DNA from 2 places in the Paenibacillus sp. MDMC362 genome. Region 1 is predicted to be linked to the other one. Evidence: riboswitches for the same ligand, from Rfam matches in the RefSeq annotation. Region 1 holds a riboswitch; the other holds the start of a gene.
What was found. Region 1 has a riboswitch for S-adenosylmethionine ahead of DP091_RS20925 (methionine ABC transporter ATP-binding protein). Riboswitches for the same ligand answer to the same signal wherever they lie in the genome.
Positions count from the first base shown of each region.

Region 2: it holds a riboswitch for S-adenosylmethionine, as region 1 does, so the genes downstream of both, metA (homoserine O-acetyltransferase MetA) here and DP091_RS20925 (methionine ABC transporter ATP-binding protein) in region 1, are expected to answer to the same signal.

Region 1 is NZ_QLYT01000041.1:85,620-89,037, forward strand. Features, by position in the region: gene DP091_RS20915 (MetQ/NlpA family ABC transporter substrate-binding protein) at 1-242, opposite strand, end outside; gene DP091_RS20920 (methionine ABC transporter permease) at 311-979, opposite strand; gene DP091_RS20925 (methionine ABC transporter ATP-binding protein) at 979-1,995, opposite strand; SAM riboswitch class I at 2,103-2,248, opposite strand; gene DP091_RS20930 (Cthe_2314 family HEPN domain-containing protein) at 2,370-3,089, opposite strand.
Region 2 is NZ_QLYT01000014.1:239,958-243,375, forward strand. Features, by position in the region: gene DP091_RS06825 (PLP-dependent transferase) at 1-920, opposite strand, end outside; gene metA (homoserine O-acetyltransferase MetA) at 945-1,862, opposite strand; SAM riboswitch class I at 1,997-2,126, opposite strand; gene corA (magnesium/cobalt transporter CorA) at 2,568-3,418, shown strand, end outside.

The DNA of each region.
Region 1 (3,418 bases):
TAATCCGTGAATTCCACGATTTCCAGGTTTACGCCTTCTTTTTCAAGTGCCGGTTTGATATGCTCCAAAATTTTGGCGTGCGGTGAAGGCGAAGCCCCTACTTTCAAGGTTACGGTCTCTTGAGCGCCGCCTCCTGTTGTTCCCTCTGGCTCAGCCGCGTTATCCGCAGGCTTGGTGCCGCACGCTGCCAGCACCACCGTAACCAATGTCAAGCTGATCAATGCCAATGTCCATTTTTTCATTCTAAAACTCTCCCTCCGAAAATATATTATGTTTTTATATTGTCTTCCTTGATGCCTTATCCATTCCGTTATTTTCTTGTAAAATGTCGGACCAAGCGATCTCCTGCCATTTGCAGCAGTTGCACCAGCACAATCATTAATACGACGGCCAGGATCATAATCTCGGTCTCATAACGGTAATATCCATACTTGATGGCCAAATCGCCCAACCCGCCGCCGCCGACTTGACCGGACATCGCGGTATACGATACCAGGGTTACAATCGTGATGGTCATTCCGGCCAGAAGGCCCGGACGCGCCTCCGGAAGGAGTACCCTCCATACGATTTGGCTTGTCGAGGAACCCATGGCATGAGCTGCCTCAATCACGCCTTTATCCACTTCATTCAAAGCCGTTTCCACGAGCCTTGCGAAGAATGGAGCAGCGCCGATCACAAGCGGCGGAATGGTTCCCAGCACGCCGTACGAAACACCTACGATCGACTTTGTAATCGGGATCATCGCCACGATCAGGATAATGAACGGAACCGAGCGCAGGATGTTGACAATGAATGACAGGATCGTGTAACCGAAGCGTACCAACCCCGACGTGGATCTTGCGGCCATGTAGAGCAGCACGCCGACCGGCAGTCCGATGATAAAGCTGAACAAGGCCGAAGCCCCCAGCATCCGCAGGGTATCCAAGGTTGCCGTCCATATCTCTTTCCAATCGATCTGGGTAAAATCAAGTCCGAACATCAATGAATCACCTCCACGTCTAGTCCTTGTTCAAGCAGCTTCCGGATCGTATCTTCAATCGCGCGCTCTTCCCCTTCGAAACGGACGATAAGCTGGCCGTACGGCGTTTCTTTGATCGTAGAGATCGTACCCTGCAGAATCGCAAAATTCACGCCCGTCTCATGAACGGTATGGGACAGGATCGATTCGTACGTTTTCGATCCCAGGAACGTGATTTGAACCGCTCTGGAAGGGCCGTTTACCTGACCCTGCATAGCCAGCCGGAGCGCTTGGCCGCTGTCCATCTCCTGACGGATAAATTCCTGGGTTACCTCATGCTTCGGCTTCAGGAACACTTCCGTTACCGGCCCTTGCTCCACGATGCCGCCTTGATGAATGACGGCGACCCGGTCGCATATGCTCTGGATCACATGCATTTCATGGGTAATGAGCACAATCGTCAGATGAAACTTTTGGTTAATGTCCAGCAGCAGGCGCAGAATCGAATCCGTAGTCTGCGGGTCAAGCGCGGAAGTCGCTTCGTCGCACAGCAGCACTTCCGGATCGCTGGCGAGCGCTCTCGCTATGCCCACCCGCTGCTTCTGGCCGCCTGATAACTGAGACGGGTATTTGTCCCGATGCGCCTCGAGGCCGACCAAAGCCAACAACTCGGATACTTTACGTTCCAGTTCGGCCTTCGGCGTCTTGATCAGACGCAGCGGAAACGCAATGTTATCGTACACCGTCGCGGATGACAGCAGGTTAAAGTGCTGAAAAATCATGCCGATTTTGCGGCGTTCCGCCTGAAGCTGCTTCTTGCCGAGCGACGTTAAATTCTTACCGTTCACCCACACCTCGCCCGAGGTGGGACGTTCCAACAAATTGATACAACGGATCAATGTACTTTTACCTGCACCGGAGTGTCCGATCACTCCGAAAATTTCTCCTTTTTCAATCGACAAATCCAATTCGGACAACGCAGTTGTTAAAGTTCCGGCTTTTCCGTACTGCTTCGTCAATTGCTTGAGCTCAATCAATCCGATAATCCTCCTTTTTCCATAGCTTCATATCTATTTACCCAAAAGAAAAGAGCCTCTTTTTGTAGAATCAAAAAGGGCCCTCTTTACGTAAAAGTCAACGCCTTTTCTCATCTGTCAAAACTAAGGGTGTCCCATAGCTTTGAAGGAATTAGCACCATGTCACTCCAAGCGTCATCGCGTTAAGCAATTACACGCTGGAGTCGGTTGCCGGGCTTCATCGGGCCTGTCCCTCCGCCTCTCTCGATAAGAAAACATCGATATGAAATTTTTCCGATTAATTTGATCTGATTTGATAACATTTAATGAATGCAATAGTTAGTATAGATTCTTTTCAGGTTTTTGTCAAAAGGAATTTCATGGCGATTTTGTGCCTAAGTCCTGACTCCATTTTTCGCCCAAAGCTCGTTCGTATATTTATAAGAGGCCGCCAGACTCCGGCATACCATATCAACGCCTTGTTTGAGATCGTCCAGGTGCTGCCCGATATCCTCGAGCTCGATCTTGTCCGACAGCCCTTGATGACGCTGCCACAAATCATCCTGCATCTCGGAATTCATGTAATGGATTTCGGCGTTGCGCCGTTTCCGGAGCGTGTTCAACGGTGTTTTGTAACGATCCTTGATCGCATCCAGCTCTTTGGCCAGCTCCCCGTGGGCCTTCAGGAATTTAAACTGCCGCAGGACCGTAAAATAGGAGAAATGCGCCTTCACCTTGGAGGTATGAAGATCGTACAAATCGTTCAACACCGTCCCCAGCTTGTCAAGGATCGAGAATACGCGGATAAAGCCGTTTTTGTAAAAATACACATACCGTTGATATTCCCCCTGCTCCTGAATCGACATGTCATCGATGTAACCCGATTGGATCGATTGACTGAAATGCCTGGCCGCGTTCCAGCTCTGTTCCAGCTCATCCAGGGAAACGATCAACCCCCGGGTCCAAATCTCAAGCTTGCGAAAATCATGCGTCGGATCCTGGTTTTTCTCCATTTCCTTCTGCAGCAGCCGGGTTGTTTGGACCATCGATTCAATGGCTTCCTCAAGCAGGCCGTTATTCTGCCGGGGCTGTTCCCCAAGTAACATTCGAAGCATGGCGGTACCCCCTTGCGTCATCAAATTAATCTTGGTTATTGGATCGCTATTTGCCAAAATGGTGATTCCACCGCGTTTCAACCGTGTTCACGATATTCTCACGCGGGAATAACCTCATCCGGGTATCCCCGTTTCATTCGTTCATCCATGACCAAAGGATCGTTCTTTATAGGATGCCCCCGAAACGACAAGACAACCCCCATCTCCTTGATATCGGACACGTCTAGCGGATGGCTTGGTTATCATCGGCTCCCCCCTTACTATACAACAAAGCCCTCGAGGCAGGCTCGGGGACTTTGCTAAACGATGTTGCCTGACATTCGATCTTT
Region 2 (3,418 bases), on a different contig from region 1:
TTCACCTTGAAAGAGAAGATGCCGGTGTTGCCGCTGGATTGGCGATTCTGGATGTCATGTCCCGGATGATCCGGAAGGCCAGGATAATACACCTCGCCGATCGCCGGGTGAGTGGTCAAAAACGTTGCCACTGCGGTTGCATTCGTCTCGTGCCGATCCATGCGCAGCGCTAGCGTCTTCATTCCTCTCATCAGCTGATAGGAATCCGTCGGGCTTAACACTGCGCCGATGGAGTTATGAAGGAACGCCATCTCCTCCGATAGTTCCTTGCCTTTCGTTACGATGATCCCTGCCAGCACATCGTTATGTCCGCCCAAATACTTGGTGGCGCTATGTATAACGATATCCGCCCCAAGCTCGATGGGTCTTTGGAAATACGGAGTCAAAAGCGTATTATCCACGATGCTGATCAGTTGATGGTGCCTTGCCCACGTACAGACGGCTTCAATATCCGTAATCATCATCAGCGGATTGGTCGGCGTTTCGATAAATACAGCCTTCGTGTTGGGCCTTCTTGCCCCTTCCAGCGCAACCAGGTCATTCGTGTCCACGTACGTAGCCGTAACGCCGAACTTGGACATAATCCGCTCCAGCAGCCTATACGTCCCACCATACAGATCCAGCGATACAATCAGATGATCCCCTTGGCCGAACAAAGCAAAAATCGTCTGAAGGGCAGCCATGCCCGAGCTGCAAGCAAAGCCGGCATCGCCGGATTCCAGCTCGGCGCAGGCGTCCTCCAGTACCGACCGGGTCGGGTTTTTCGTACGGGCGTAGTCAAACCCCGTGCTCTGGCCTAATTTGGGATGGCGGTATGCCGTAGCTTGATAAATCGGAAAATTCACGGCTCCGGTTACCGGTTCTTGCACCGAGCCGATCTGTGCCAGCCGGCTCTCTATATTAAAAGGTTTCTTCCCCATCACAAACTCTCCTCCCGTATACTGCTATATTTGCGGACCAATATCGTACGGCGTTTCCTGATATACATAGTAATTGAGCCAATTAGTAAATAATAAGTTTGCATGCGCCCGCCATATGGACGGAGGCGTCCTTGTTGGATCATTATTCGGGTAATAGTTGCGCGGCAGTTCGATGTCCATGCCTTTGGCAACGTCCCGGTCATACTCCCACTTCAGAGAGTCCGCATCATACTCGGAATGCCCTGTGGCAAAAATCTGCTTTCCATCCCGGCTTGATACCAAATAAATGCCTGCTTCCTCGGACTCGGACAGGATGACCAAATCGTCAATGCCTGTAATGTCTTCGCGCCGAACTTCCGTATGTCGGGAATGCGGAACAAAGAACATTTCGTCAAATCCGCGGAGCAGCTTGGTACATGTTTCATTGATCGTATGTGGAAACACGCCGAAGCATTTCTCCTCGAGGCTGTATTTCGGCACGCCGTAATGATAATAAAGCCCGGCCTGCGACGCCCAGCAGATATGGAGCGTGGAGGTCACATGCGTCTTGGTCCATTCAAAAATTTCAGTAAGCTCATCCCAGTAATTCACTTCTTCAAACTCCAACTGCTCAACCGGGGCTCCTGTAATGATCATGCCGTCAAAACGACGGTGTTTCACTTCTTCAAAGGTTTTGTAAAATGATTTCAGATGCTCAGCCGACGTATTCTTCGAAACGTGGGAACTCGGGTGAAGAAGGACAACATCCACCTGGAGCGGGGAGTTACCGATCAAGCGCAGCAGTTGGGTCTCCGTCGTTTCCTTGGTTGGCATCAGGTTCAGAATAGCGATCCGCAATGGGCGGATATCCTGATGAAATGCGTGACTCTCATCCATGACAAAAATGTTTTCTCCAGCCAGAACTTCCTTTGCCGGCAAGGCATCCGGAATTTTAATCGGCATCGTGGCTCACTCCTTCGAGATATGAAATGATACATCCATAAAAAAGCTGTGAGAAAGAGCGTTAGACTGTATAAACGCAAGAAGACCTTTCTCGAAGTAGAGAAAGGTCATCATATACGTATCACAATGCGCCTCTCTCATCTGTCAGACTATACAACGGCTTCGAAGAAGCGTCGTATCTCCTGCAAGAATTAGCACCGTGCGATGTTGCCGCCGGTTGCCGGGTTTCATAGGGCTAGTCCCTCCACCTGCTCTTGATAAGATTTCGCTTTATTCAGTTGTCTTAAATTGTTCGTAATTGATACTTACTTTAAATCATTCCCAATTTTTCGTCAAGAACCTTTTCATAAAGTCCGTCACACTTCACCGAAGGTTTCCATACCCTGTACAAATGGCCCTTGGCTGCACCGGATTTCAACTTGAAAGGTCCTACACCCGGCGTTATACTAGACAAGTGCTGTTTAAAACCGAGTATGAAAGAGGTGACATGGAAGATGGACGGTGACCCGAGCCAGAAACTGGATGCACAAGACGCACAACCGCATAGGATTAAGATCAGCTTACCGGCAGAGGGCGGCGTTATTTTTCATGCGCTTTTTATCGTATTCTAACCTTCCTTGATTATGCCCGTAAACCGGTGGGCTGATATCCTGTGCCTTTACTGCTTAACCAAGCAGCTTGTATTTGACAAAGGAGTGATATCAGATGAAAATCCGGTTGGTCGATTCGGGCGTATTTACCCCTGTTGATGACATCGAAATGACGCTGACACCTCCGGCCAGCGGCTTCTACTGGCTGGATGCGGACGTGGATGATTTAGCGGAACTGCAGCCCCTCTTCTCCCTGCATGATCTTGCGGTTGAGGATTGCCTCAGCGAAGAGGAACAGCGTCCCAAAATTGAAATATACGAGAACCACTATTTTATCGTCGTAAACAGCATCCGGTTTGACGACGAAGAGATTTTCCTTCGGGCATTGAATGTTTTCCTGGGCAGACATTTTATTATTACGGTGACCAAGCAAAAGATTCACGAGCTTCGCACCGTTAAACCGCTTCTCTGGGAGGATGAAGTCAGCACGCCTGACCGCTTCCTCTATCTCTTGATCGACCTCGTGACAGACAACTATTTCTCCGTCGGGGACCGCATCGAGGCGCGGATTGAAAAGCTGGAGGAAGACATTCTGATGCATACCAAAAAATCCCACCTCAGCGAAATCATCGGTCTTCGAAGCGAGATTCTTTGGTTGAAAAAGGTGCTTGGACCGCAGAAGGAAGTTATCAATACGCTAAACAAAAAAGATCTCCGGCTGATCGATGACCAGCTGCAAAAATATTTCAGCGATATCTATGAAAATGCCGTGAAAATTTCCGAAACATTCGAAACCTACCGGGATCTCATGGGGAACCTTCGAGAGGCTTACCAATCCAGTATCGCCAATCGGGCCAATGAAATCATGCGCGTGTTTACCGCCATTACAACGATCTTCATTCCACTGACGCTGATAACGGGCATCTACGGCATGAACTTTGACAATATGCCTGAGCTTCACTGGGA